Regions from separate parts of the Janthinobacterium sp. YR213 genome, predicted to be linked through region 1. Evidence: predicted binding sites of a transcription regulator. Region 1 holds the regulator's gene; each other region holds the start of a gene.
What was found. Region 1 encodes FNR, which switches genes on or off when oxygen is low (the NO sensors DNR and NnrR bind a similar motif). Its sites were predicted from a motif close to TTGATNNNNATCAA; they were not measured.
Positions count from the first base shown of each region.

Region 2: the regulator FNR is predicted to act here: its motif matches at 2,103-2,116, upstream of paaA (1,2-phenylacetyl-CoA epoxidase subunit PaaA).
Region 3: the regulator FNR is predicted to act here: its motif matches at 1,788-1,801, upstream of BLT98_RS13970 (universal stress protein).

Region 1 covers NZ_FNDA01000003.1:770,770-774,928, forward strand. The annotation lists gene BLT98_RS17390 (response regulator) at 1-1,023, opposite strand, end outside; gene fnr (fumarate/nitrate reduction transcriptional regulator Fnr) at 1,273-2,031, shown strand; gene BLT98_RS17400 (FixH family protein) at 2,169-2,693, opposite strand; gene ccoG (cytochrome c oxidase accessory protein CcoG) at 2,796-4,159, opposite strand, start outside.
Region 2 covers NZ_FNDA01000002.1:379,577-383,735, forward strand. The annotation lists gene BLT98_RS10895 (M14 family metallopeptidase) at 1-490, opposite strand, end outside; gene BLT98_RS10900 (hypothetical protein) at 632-892, shown strand; gene paaX (phenylacetic acid degradation operon negative regulatory protein PaaX) at 1,004-1,933, opposite strand; gene paaA (1,2-phenylacetyl-CoA epoxidase subunit PaaA) at 2,201-3,190, shown strand; gene paaB (1,2-phenylacetyl-CoA epoxidase subunit PaaB) at 3,219-3,503, shown strand; gene paaC (1,2-phenylacetyl-CoA epoxidase subunit PaaC) at 3,503-4,159, shown strand, end outside.
Region 3 covers NZ_FNDA01000003.1:909-5,067, forward strand. The annotation lists gene BLT98_RS13960 (enoyl-CoA hydratase) at 1-335, opposite strand, end outside; gene BLT98_RS13965 (MFS transporter) at 525-1,718, shown strand; gene BLT98_RS13970 (universal stress protein) at 1,856-2,293, shown strand; gene BLT98_RS13975 (murein transglycosylase A) at 2,335-3,600, opposite strand; gene BLT98_RS29200 (hypothetical protein) at 3,611-3,757, shown strand; gene apaG (Co2+/Mg2+ efflux protein ApaG) at 3,781-4,155, opposite strand.

The DNA of each region.
Region 1 (4,159 bases):
GATCTCGTCGCGCTGCTGTACCGGCACGGGGGTGAAACGGCTGCCGCTGGTGCGCAGGGCCAGCAGGGTGTCGCGCAGGCGCACCAGCGGCGACAGCAGGCGCACGGTGACCAAGCCCAGAACAAAGGCGGCCAGCAGCGAAGCGAGGATGCTCCACAGCACCAGCCGGTACAGTACGCCATCGAACGGTTCGAAGGCATCCTCGACGGGCAGCGAGGCGGCCAGCAGCCAGTTCACGGATTTCAGGCGCTTGAAGCTGTTGACGGCCGTGATGCCGCGGCTGTTGGTGCTGACCATGCTGCCTTCGCCATCCTCCTTCAGCAGTTGGGTGGTCGTCAGGTTGGCGTTCGGCTTGCGTGGCTGCAGCAAACGGCTGGTATCGGGGTGCAGCACATAGCGCGGCACGGCGCCGCGCGTGAGGATGAAGTAATAGCCGCTCTTGCCGATCTTTTCCGAGCGCAGGCGGCCCAGCAGATTGTCCTTGTACAGGCGCAGCACGCCGATCACCACGCCGGCCACCTGGCCATCGGCGGCCAGCACGGGCGCCACCATCTGCACGATGGGCATGCCGCTCGACTTGCCCAGCATCGGCTCGGTAATCATGGGCTGGCGCGTGCGCAGGACGGTCTGGAAATACTCGCGCTCGGCGACGTTGATGCCGGCGCGCCCCGCCACTTCCGGCATGTCGGCCACGATGGCGCCATGCGCATCGAGCACCAGCACGTCGTCGAACAGCACCAGCATCGAGCGGCGCGCATAGTATTCGCGCAGTTTGGCGGGCTGGGCGATCAGTTCCGGCGGCTGCTGCCTGGCCGTCAGGGTGACAATCTGCAGCAGCATGCCCAGCTTGTCGTCGAGCTCGGCAGCGGTGCGGCTGATCAGGGATGACTGCTGGCTCAGCAGTACTCGGGTGAAGTCGTCGCGCATGTGCTGCACCTGGATCATGGTGACCAGCGCGATCATGGCGATCGAGGTCAGGCTGGTGGCCAGCGCGACTTTTGCTTTAATGCCGAGAGGCTTCATGATTTCCTTTTCAGTGCCGGGCGGCACAGGCGGCAGATAATGCTGTCAGGAATTTTCCTATCAATACCCCAGCTTGGCAAGCGCCGCCGCGCAAATTGCCCGCCCCGTATGGGCTTTTGACGATGTTGCCATATAATTAAAGGCTGGACGTCGTTTATTCGCCGAATTTACGGTGAAATTGGCATACGGCAACCCTGTATGCAGCTGTATGCAGTAAACTTGTTGTTGCATTTTCTAAAAGGTACCGACATGACTGAAGCGCTACTCACTCCCACCTTGCCCACCGTGAACGTGGAGGCGTTGCGTGCACGATGCTCGACCTGCAGCATGCATCAATTGTGCCTGCCGATGGGCCTTGATGTGGGCGACATGGATAGGCTGGACCAGATCATCGGCCGCCGCCGCAAGATCGTGCGCGGGGCCTCGCTGTTCCGCATCGGCGACTCGTTCCAGAACCTGTACGCGATCCGCCTGGGGCACTTCAAGACCTACCAGATCAATCCGGGTGGCGAAGAGCAGGTGACGGGTTTCCAGATGGCCGGTGAACTGCTGGGCATGGACGCCATCAGCGCCGACCGCCACCACTGTAATGCCGTGGCGCTGGAAGACAGCGAAGTGTGTGAAATTCCGTTTTCCAGCCTGGAACAATTGCTGGGCAATATGCCGACCCTGCTGCGTCATTTCCACCGCATGATGAGCCAGGAAATCACGCGCGAGCAAAGCGTCATGCTATTGCTGGGCAATATGCAGGCGACCCAGCGTTTTGCCGCCTTCATCGTCAACCTGGCGTCGCGCTATGAAGCACGTGGCTATTCGGGCAGCAATTTCCAGCTGCGCATGTCGCGCGAGGAAATCGGCAACTATCTGGGCCTGACCATCGAAAGCGTCAGCCGCTTATTGTCGAAATTCAAGAAGGAAGGCTGGCTGCGCGTCTCGAACCGCGAGATCGAAATCCTGCAGCCGGCCAAGTTGAAAGCGATTACGGCCGGCACGGACACCTGCAAGTAACAGCACCGTCAAAACCTGCTGCGCGTCGCGCTTTGCGGCCTGCGATGCTCGCTGGCTCGGCGCCCCCGTGCATAGCACAGCTGCGCTTCTCAACCACAAATCACTGCCGCTCGCGACGGTTTTCCCGGCGCTGTACGTTAAAGCTCTTCATCCGCGTGCAGCGCGATGCTGCGTTGCAGGGGCCAGGTCCAGATGCCGGACAGGCGCCACTCGCGTTTGTCGTTTTCCACCAGCACTTGCCAGCGGCTGCGCTCGAGCATCGGCAGTGCTACGGAAAAATTGCCGGCCGCATCGGGCTGCACCAGCAGCTTGATATCCTTTTCCGGCAGGGTCGCATGCGCCAGGTGCAGCTGCAGCGGCGCCTGATAGGCCTTGCCGAAGCTGTGCACGGAACCACTGAGGCGCGCTGCAGCCACGTCATATGACAGGCGCGTATCCATGGCCAGGTCGCTGGCGATCGTGTCGCGCTTCAAATCCTGGTTGATTGCCTTGCCCTGCTTGTAATAATCGCCCACCACCAGCGCATCGGGCTGCGTAAACGCGATATAGCCCATGAAGCTGCCGACGACCACGGACAGGCCGGGACCGATCATCAGCAGCCATGGCCAGCGATGCTTGTACCACGGTGCAACGGGGGCTTGCAGTTTCAGACTGTCGGACATGCTGTTTCTCCTGTTTAATCAGCCAGTCCCCGCATGGGGACCGGCCTTCCTGCAACTTCGTGGCGGCGGCGAGGGCACCCGGTCCCCGTCCGCCTTTCCTTGTTAACGTGGCACGATGAATACCGCGCTTTCGCGCACATGCAGCGATGGATCGTCCAGCGATTGCAATTCGATCGCAATCTTGTTCGAGCCCTTCTCGCCGACGCCGTGCGGCACGCGCAGGCGGATCGGCCAGCCCAGCGTTTCCGTCGGCTGCAAGGTCACTTCTTCGCGCGTCAGCAAGGTCAGGCCCGGCAAGCCGGAAGCGCTGATTTTAAAATGCTGGCTTTGCTCGGACGTATTCATGATCTGCAGGCGGTAGACGTTTTCGATCATGCCGTCTTCCACTTCGCGTCCCATCGAACCGCGGTCGCGGATCACGTCCATTTTCAGGGGCGTGCGCAGGGCCAGCGAGGTACACACGGCGATGATGATCAGGGCCAGGATGGAAGTGTAGATCAAGACGCGCGGGCGCATGGCGCGCTGGCGTATCTGCTTCGAATTGAAGTTGTTTTCCATCGCATGGTCGGTGCTGTAGCGTATCAGGCCACGCGGCCGCTCGACCTTGTCCATCACGCTGTTGCAGGCATCGACGCAGGCGGCGCAGCCGATGCATTCATACTGCAGGCCGTTGCGGATATCGATGCCGGTCGGACACACCTGCACGCACAGGGTACAGTCGATGCAATCGCCCAGCTTGTCGTTGTTGCCGGCCTTCTTGCTCATGGCGCCACGCGGTTCGCCGCGCTTGGCATCGTAGGTGATGATCAGCGTGTCCTGGTCGAACATGGCGCTCTGGAAGCGCGCGTAGGGGCACATGTATTTGCACACCTGCTCGCGCAGCCAGCCCGCGTTGCCGTAGGTTGCCAGGCTGTAGAACAAGACCCAGAACCATTCCCAGGGACCGAAATTGAGGGTGGTCACCGACTGCGCCAGTTCCTTGATCGGCGTGAAGTAGCCGACAAAGGTAAAGCCCGTCCACAGGGCGATGGCGCCCCATACCAGGTGCTTGGCGGTCTTCTTGAAGGCCTTGCGCACGGAGGGGCCCTGCTTGTCGAGGGCCATGCGCGCGCTGCGCGTGCCCTCGATGCGGCGTTCGACCCACAGGAAAATTTCCGTGTATACCGTTTGCGGGCAGGAGAACCCGCACCACACCCGCCCGGCAATGGCCGTGACGAGGAATAACAAATACGCACAGATGATCAGCAGGGCCGCCAGATAGATGAAATCCTGGGGCCACAGCACGACGCCGAAAATGTAGAACTTGCGCGTGGTCAAATCGAACAGCAGGGCTTGCCTGCCATTCCAGGTCAACCACGGCAAGCCGTAGAACGCCAGCTGGGTAAGCCATACGCATACCCATCGCCAGGTAGCGTAGCGTCCTTTGGCCTCGCGAGGGTAGATTTGCTCGCGGGCCGCATACATCT
Region 2 (4,159 bases), on a different contig from region 1:
CGATGACCCAGACTTTCTTTTCTGCATCGGCGTCACCGACCACCAGCAGGTTCATGTCGCGGCCTTCCACGGTGCTGCCCAGGTCGATCAGGCGCACCAGCGGCGACGCTTGCGCGCTGTCGATCAGGGCCAGGTGGCGGTCCCATGGATACGGCTCGAAGTAGGCGTAGTACACGCTTTCTTCCTCGGGCGTGTGTTCGATAGTCATCACGGCGCCATCAAAGCTGGTGGGCACGCGGAACCAGGTTTCGCGGTCGTAGCTGGCCACGGCCTGGTAATCTTTCCAGCCGTCCGGATAGGCCGATTTTCCGGCATTCATGAAGCGGATCGTGCACGCCTCGCCTTGCGCGCCTTGCAGGCGGAAGTAAAACCACTGCGTGATGTCGGCGTGGGAATCCTTGCGGATGTTCAGCTCGATGGATTGGGCATCGTCGGCGCGCAGCACCTCGATCGCGCCGGCGTCGAATTGCTGGCTGATTTTAATGGTCATGAGTGTTCCTGATAAAAACGTATGGGTTTTGCATCGTGTGCAATGGCGCGATGATACCTGTTTTGCGGTGGTCTTTGTGCTGGCGCAAACGACGACGGACGCGCTTTGCTAACGTGATAGCTTCAATACGGGGAGAGCATCATGGATGACAACGGCAAACACATACGCGAACTGGAAAAGAAAGTCAGCGCCCTCAGCGATGCCCTGGCGCACCTGGGCAAGGGTACGACCTTGCAGGAATTGCTGCGCATCATACGTTTCCCCGGCTATACCACGCCGGCCGAATTCACCTTCAATGCCGCCATCCTCGACACCATGCTGGTGCAGGCCAATGCGCTGGAAAAGCTGGGGCAGGATTTGCTGGCGGGGGCCAAGCAGGTCGTCGCCATGAACAAGCAGTGAACGCAGTAGTGAGCAAATCCTGAACGCCTGAAAAATGGCCAGGGCAAGGCGCAGGGCCGCAGGCAGTACGAACGTACGCCCAGGCCCTGCAACGCCGCCATGGACGTTTTGTCAGGTGTTCAGTCCGCCGAAACGTTCAAAAAACCATGGCTCGACAGATGCCGCCTGCTCATCCTCGCGCCGCAGGGTAGCCAGGATATGTTCCTCTGCCGCCGCGTAGGTAAGGCGGTAGAGGTCGCGCGCCAGCGCATAGGCTTGCGTGCCGGGCCACGGCTCGGGCAGCAGTTCGACGGGCAGTTGCGGGTCGTGCAACTGCACACGGCGGTAGGCGTGCGTCAGCAGTGAGCGGATGACGAACGCTTGCTCGGCATCGAACACGGGCGCTTCTTGCAGCAGGGTCAGCAGCGGCTGGAAGCTGGCGATGAATTTTTCGTAGCCAGCCATCACTTCCGACAGGTCCCAGCAGTCGCCCACCATGTCGCGCAGCGGGCGCGTGCTGACACACGGCAACTCTGTTGTGTGGCAGACATACAGCTTGCCTTGCACCTCGTTGCGCACGAGAATATCTTCCAATGCTTCCGTATTGCTGGCAGGGTGGCCAAAGATACCTGGTGAAATCAGGCCATAGCCGGCCCACAATAATTCCTTGCGCAGCGCCCCCCGCTCGGCGGCGCCGATGCTGCCGGCCGGCCCGATCACCAGGGTCCAGCTGCCATCCCAGTGCACGACCAGCGGTGCATAGATGCGGCGATAGGCGCGTTCGAAGCGGGCCAGCGCCTCCGGGCGTATCGTATAGGCGCTGCGGCGGCCATCGCGCTGCGAGCTGAGCCAGCCTTCCTGCGCCAGGCGGAACACGCTGGTGCGCAACAAACGGTCGTTGACGCCGAATGGCGCCAGCAGTTCGATCAGGCTGCCCAGCCAGATGGCGCCGCCGCGCGGCACGATGGCGTCGCCAAAGATGGTCATCACCAGGGACTTCGAGCGCGGTGGGTCGCTTTCCAGGAAATCGGCTATCCATGCCGTGCAGCGGGTGTTCTTCATGTGGTTCCGGTCTGGCCGTGTTGCGGTCGAATCAATAAAAGCAGCAGTTTACTTGGCTGCGCGGGTAGCGCGGCAATAATTTGCCGGAAGCGCTGGTGGCGCTCTGTAGTGTTTTCTCATCAGCAATATCATACGCACAAAAAAGCTGCACAAGATACGAATTTTTAAAATGATTCATATCAAGTGTATGCAAATCGTTTTTTGTATCGTATTATCTGTTCATCGCACCGCGTTGCTGCGCAAAATCAAAGACATGGGAGACAGATCATGTACGCACAAATGGTTGAAACCGGCCTCAAGAACGTCCGTTCCCTCGACGACATGGGCCAGGAAGAGCGCGCTTTCCAGGCACGCATCGACGAAGGCATCAAGATCGAGGCCAAGGACTGGATGCCGGACGCCTACCGCAAGACCCTGATCCGCCAGATTTCGCAGCACGCGCACTCGGAAATCGTCGGCCAATTGCCCGAAGGTAACTGGGTCACGCGCGCGCCGACCCTGAAACGCAAGTCCATCCTGCTGGCCAAGATCCAGGACGAAGCGGGCCACGGCCTGTACCTGTACAGCGCTGCGGAAACCCTGGGCGTGTCGCGCGACGACTTGCTGGCCGCCTTGCACTCGGGCAAAGCCAAGTATTCCAGCATCTTTAACTATCCGACCCTGTCGTGGGCCGACATGGGCGCCATCGGCTGGCTGGTCGACGGTTCCGCCATCATCAACCAGATTCCCCTGTGCCGCTGCTCGTATGGGCCGTATGCGCGCGCCATGATCCGCGTCTGCAAGGAAGAGTCGTTCCATGCGCGCCAGGGCTACGACATCATGATGTCGCTGTGCAAGGGTACGCCGGCGCAGAAAGCCATGGCGCAGGATGCGCTGAACCGCTGGTGGTGGCCATCACTGATGATGTTCGGCCCGTCCGACGCCGCCTCCGTCAACAGCGCCCAATCGGCGCAATGGCGCATCAAGCTGTTCTCGAACGATGAATTGCGCCAGCGCATGGTCGACCAGACCGTGCCGCAAATCGAATACCTGGGCTTGACCGTGCCCGATCCCGACCTGAAATTCAATGCGGAAACGGGCCACTATGAATTCGGCGAGATCGACTGGTCCGAGTTCAACAATGTCCTGAAGGGCAATGGCCCATGCAACCGCGAACGCCTGCAAACGCGCGTGAAAGCGTATGAAGACGGCGAATGGTTCCGCGATGCCTTGGTCGCGTATGCAGACAAGCAAGCTGCTAACAAAGCGGCGGCGTAAATACATAAGACAGATAGGGGATAGCAACATGAGCAAAGAATGGCCTTTGTGGGAAGTTTTCATCCGCAGCCAGCACGGCCTGGCGCACAAGCATGTGGGCAGCCTGCACGCTTCCGACGCCACCATGGCGGTCAACCATGCGCGCGACGTCTACACGCGCCGCAATGAAGGCGTGAGCATCTGGGTGGTGCGCGCGGCCGATATCGTCGCCAGCAGCCCCGGCGACAAGGGCGCCCTGTTCGAGCCGTCGAACAGCAAGGTGTACCGCCATCCCACCTTCTTCCCGATGCCGGAAGAAGTCAAGAACCTGTGATGGGAGCGCCTGCAATGGATGACAAAGTTAACTACTTGCTGCGCCTGGGCGACAATGCCCTGATCCTCAGCCAGCAGCTGTCTCAGCTGTGCGGCAAGGGTCCCGCGCTGGAAGAAGACATGGCGCTGACCAACGTGGCGCTGGACTTGCTGGGCCAGACGCGCTTGTGGTTCAGCTATGCGGCCGAACTGGAAAACGCGGGCCGCGACGAGGACGACATCGCCTTCCTGCGCGACGCCCACGATTTCAAGAACTGCCTGCTGGTCGAACAGCCGAACGGCAATTACGCCGACACCATGATGCGCCAGTTCTTCTTCGACAGCTGGCACTACTTCCAGCTGCTGGAACTGACGAAATCGACGGATGCGCGCATCGTCGAAGTGGCGCAAAAGTCGATCAAGGAAGTGACCTATCACCTGCGCCGCAGCGGCGATCTTGTCGTGCGCCTCGGCGACGGCACGGCCGACAGCCATGCCAAGACGCAGGCTGCCGCCGACAAGCTGTGGATGTACACGGGCGAGATGTTCAAGTACGACACAGTCGACCAGGCCATGGTTGCCGCCGGCATCGCGCCGCCATCGGACGTGCTGCGCCGGGCTTTCCTGGAGCACGTGGCCGAGATATTCGCCGAAGCGACGCTTGTCATGCCGGCGCCC
Region 3 (4,159 bases), 770 kb from region 1:
TCGCAGCCGCCACCGAGCGCATAGCCCGCCACCGCACCCACCACAGGTTTGCGCACGCGCAAGATATGCTCCCAGTTGCGGCTGATGTAGCCCTGGGTAAAGGTGTCCGGATAGGTGTAATCGGCCATGGCGGCGATGTCGGCGCCGGCGGCAAACGCTTTTTCGCTGCCCGTGAGCACGATGCAGCCGATATTCTCGTCGGCGTCGAACTTCAGCAAAGCGTCGCCCAGCTCATTCATCATGTTGTCGTTCAAGGCATTCAATGCCTTCGGGCGATTCAGGCGGATGACCGCCACTTTGTCCTGGATATCGATGATCAAGTCTTCGTATTGCATATAGTCTCCTCTGGATGAACACGGTGGCAACGATTGTAGCGGCTAACGGCAGCGGCGCGGCAGGCGCGCTGCTATTATTGTGAGCCTAATCATTTTCATATCGAGCAAGATATTTTCTCCTCCCTCTTCCAGTACTGCGCCCATTACCTGCGCGGCGACGGCAGCGCCGCCAGCGTCAATTTCCGCCGCCTGTGGTTCAGCAACGGCCTCAACTGCTTCGGCGCCCAGATCACCTCGCTGGCCCTGCCCTTGTGTGCGGTACTGTTACTGCATGCGACGCCGGAACAGATGGGCGTGCTGGTTGCCTTGCAGGCGCTGCCGTTCGCCCTGTTCGGCTTGCCCGTCGGCGTGCTGCTGGACCGGCGCAGCAAGCACCCGATCATGCTGTTCAGCGAAAGCATGTCCGGCCTGGCCCTGGCCAGCGTGGCCGTGGCTTACTGGTGCGGCGTGCTGTCCATGCCGTGGTTATATATAGTAGGGTTCATCATCGGCACGGGCTTCGTCGTCGGTGGCGGCGCCGAGCAGGTGTTTCTGACTTTCCTGGTGGGCCGCGACGGCTTGATCGATGCGCAGTCGAAATTTGCCGCCACCGAATCGGCGTCGCGCCTGATCGGTCCCGGCCTGGCCGGCGTGCTGGTGCAAGTCTTGTCAGCGCCCGTCGCCATCCTGTGCACAGCGTGCGGCTATCTGATTTCCGTCTTCAATTTGCGTGCCATGAGCGTGCGCGACCCGCGCCCCGCCCCATCCGACAAGCATGCCTTGCGCGACATCGCCGACGGCTTGCTGTTCGTCTGGCGCGAACCGCTGCTGCGCGCGCTGGCCTGGGGCGCCGGCATCTGGCACTTCCTGTTCTACGCCAGCATGGCCTTGACGGTGCTGTTCGCCACGCGCGACCTGGGCATGAGTCCTGGCGTGCTGGGCATGACGCAGATGCTGGGCGGCGCCGGCGTCTTGCTCAGCGCCTTCATCGTCAAGCCATTGACGAAGCGCTACGGCGCCGGCCGCACCATCCTGATCGGCCTGGCATCGACCTCGCTCTGCTTTGCCCTGACACCAACGATTCCCGCCGCGCTGTTCGGCAGCGCCGCCGCCAGCGCCGTGGCGTATGCCATATTGATGTTCTTTTTCGATTGCGGCGTGATGCTGTTCTTTATTCCCTACCTGGGTTTGCGCCAGAAAGTCACGCCCGACCCCATGCTGGGCCGCATGACGTCGACCATGCGCTTCCTGACGGTGGCGACGGCGCCGCTGGGCGCGCTGGCCGCCGGCTGGATCGCGGAACATTTTGGCGTGCGCAATGGCCTTGCCTGCATCGCGGCCGGCAGCATCCTGTTGACAGCCGCCATGGTGTGGGGCACGCCGCTGCGTAGTGTGCGCACCTGATGCGATGAACAGGCATACACTGCTAAAAGATTGCCTTGGCGACACTATTCACGCCAAAGCCTGTGAGGTTTGATTTATATCAAGGTTTTAATTGATGTAAATCCATAAGCTGTCTTACATCACTTGAGGAGCACGCTATGTTTAACACCATCTTATTTCCCACCGACGGCTCGCCGTTGTCCGACAAAGCCGCCGAGACCGCCCTCGCCTTCGCCCAATTGAACAAAGCCAAGCTGGTCGCCATCAGCGTGGTGCAGCCTTTCCCGTTTTCGCCGATGGCCGACGGCGGCATCGTGCTCGACGCCAGCCTGTATGAACAGCAGATGCAGGAAGCGTCGCAACGCGCCATCGACAAGATCGGCGCAGCGGCGCGCACCGCCGGTGTACCCTTCGAAGGCGTGGTGGCCGTGTCACCGAGCCCGCACGATGAAATCGTCAATGCGGCGCAGACCTACCATTGCGACATCATCCTGATGGCCTCGCATGGCCGCAAGGGCTTGAACAAGCTGTTCGTGGGCAGCGAAACGCAAAAAGTGCTGGCCCACACGCACTTGCCAGTGATGGTTCTGCGCTAAGCTGACGCCAGACCATCACCCGCCGGCGCCGCGCACCTCCTCTAGCGCGCCGGCGCCTGTTTCGGCAGCAACACCCACACGGCGCCGCTCTGCTTCATGCGGCCCGCATTCTCGGCCGCTTCCGCGCCAAAGCCAAAGAAATAATCGACACGGATCGGCCCGCGAATGGCGCCTCCCGTATCCTGCGCCATCACCAGGCGCTGCATGGGGATCTCGCTATTGGCTTGCGTGGTGGACAAAAACACGGGCGCGCCCAGCGGCAGGAAGCGCGAATCGATAGCTACCGAGCGCTGCGGCGTCAGCGGCACGCCCAGCGCGCCCTTCGGCCCCACTTTCGGGTCGGGCAGGCGCTCCTCCTTGAAGAAGACATAGCTGGGATTAGCGTTGAACAATTCATCCTTGCGCGTGGGATGGCCGGCGATCCACGCCTTGATGCCTTGCGCGGATGCCTGGCTCAAGGTCAGCTCGCCCTTGTCGACCAGGTAGCGGCCGATCGATTTATACGGATGGCCGTTTTGATCCGCATACGCCACGCGCACGGTTTCCTGCGTATCGGTCAACTGCACGCGCCCGGAACCCTGCACTTGCAGGAAGAAGGCCTCGACTTCATCATCCACCCACAGCAATTCCTTGCCCGTGACGGAGGTGGCGCGCTCGATGTCGGCGCGGGTTGAATACGGTATCACCTTCTTGCCGACCAGCTTGCCGCGCAAGCGCATGTTTTTCAGTTCCGGATACACGCCGGCCAGGTCCACCGAAACCAGGTCGTCAGGCACCTTGTACAGCGGTGTCTGGTATGGACCGCCGCGCTTGCGCGCGCCGTGCAGCAATGGCTCGTAATAACCGGTCACCAGTCCAGTATTGGCGCCATCGGCGGTGACAACCTGATTGGGCACAAAGAAGGTCTCGAAAAACAGGCGGATGGCCTTGTCGCTGTCGGCATTCACCTGGCGCGCAATCGTGCACGATTCCTTCCAGTCCGGCCGTTTCACCAGCACGCCGCACGAAGCCATGAAGGCGGGCCAGGCCGCGCGCATGTCGTCGCGGGCCCAACCTGGCAAGGCGGCGAACTTGGCGGGCACGAAAGTGGGGGCTGCCGCATCCGTGACATCCTTGGCGTCGGCAGGCTTGGCCGGCACCGGCCTGACGACGGTCGGAGCGATGGCGGGCGCCTTGCCGCTGGAGGCAGCGGGTGGCGTGGACGGCGTGGTGCAGGCGGAAAGCGCAAGCGCGACGCCACCGGCTGAAACGAGTAGACTACCGCGTGTAAACAGACGGCTGGTAAATGGGCTGCGTGTAAATAACATAGGGGTACGTATGTGGATCTTGATGATAGAGGCGCTGGTGGCGTTCTTCTTGCTGGCATTTATAGTCTGGTGGACCATGTACTCGGGCAAAAAGCCCGCACCGCCGGCACGCAAGCAACTCAGTGAAGAACAGGACGCCACCGAAAAACTGAAATAGGGGCGCACGCCCCCGGCGTTTCCTTAATGCAGGGTGCGCGGCACCGACAGCACGAACTCGGGAATCGGCGCTTCGAACTGATGGCCGTCTTCGGCCACGCAAAAGTATTCGCCATGCATCGAGCCTTGCGGCGTGCCCAGCATGGTGCCGCTCGTGTATTCGAACTGCTCGCCCGGCTGCAGCAGCGGCTGGTGGCCGACGGCGCCCAGGCCGCGTACCTCTTCCACCTTGTTGTTCGCATCCGTGATGACCCAGTGGCGCGAAATCAGCTGCGCGCCAGCCGTGCCCGTGTTGACGACGCGGATCGTGTAGCTGAACACGTGCCGCCCCTGGTCCGGTGCCGATTGATCGGGCAGGTATTGCGTCTTGACCGTTACCGTAAATTCATAAGTCGCCATCGTC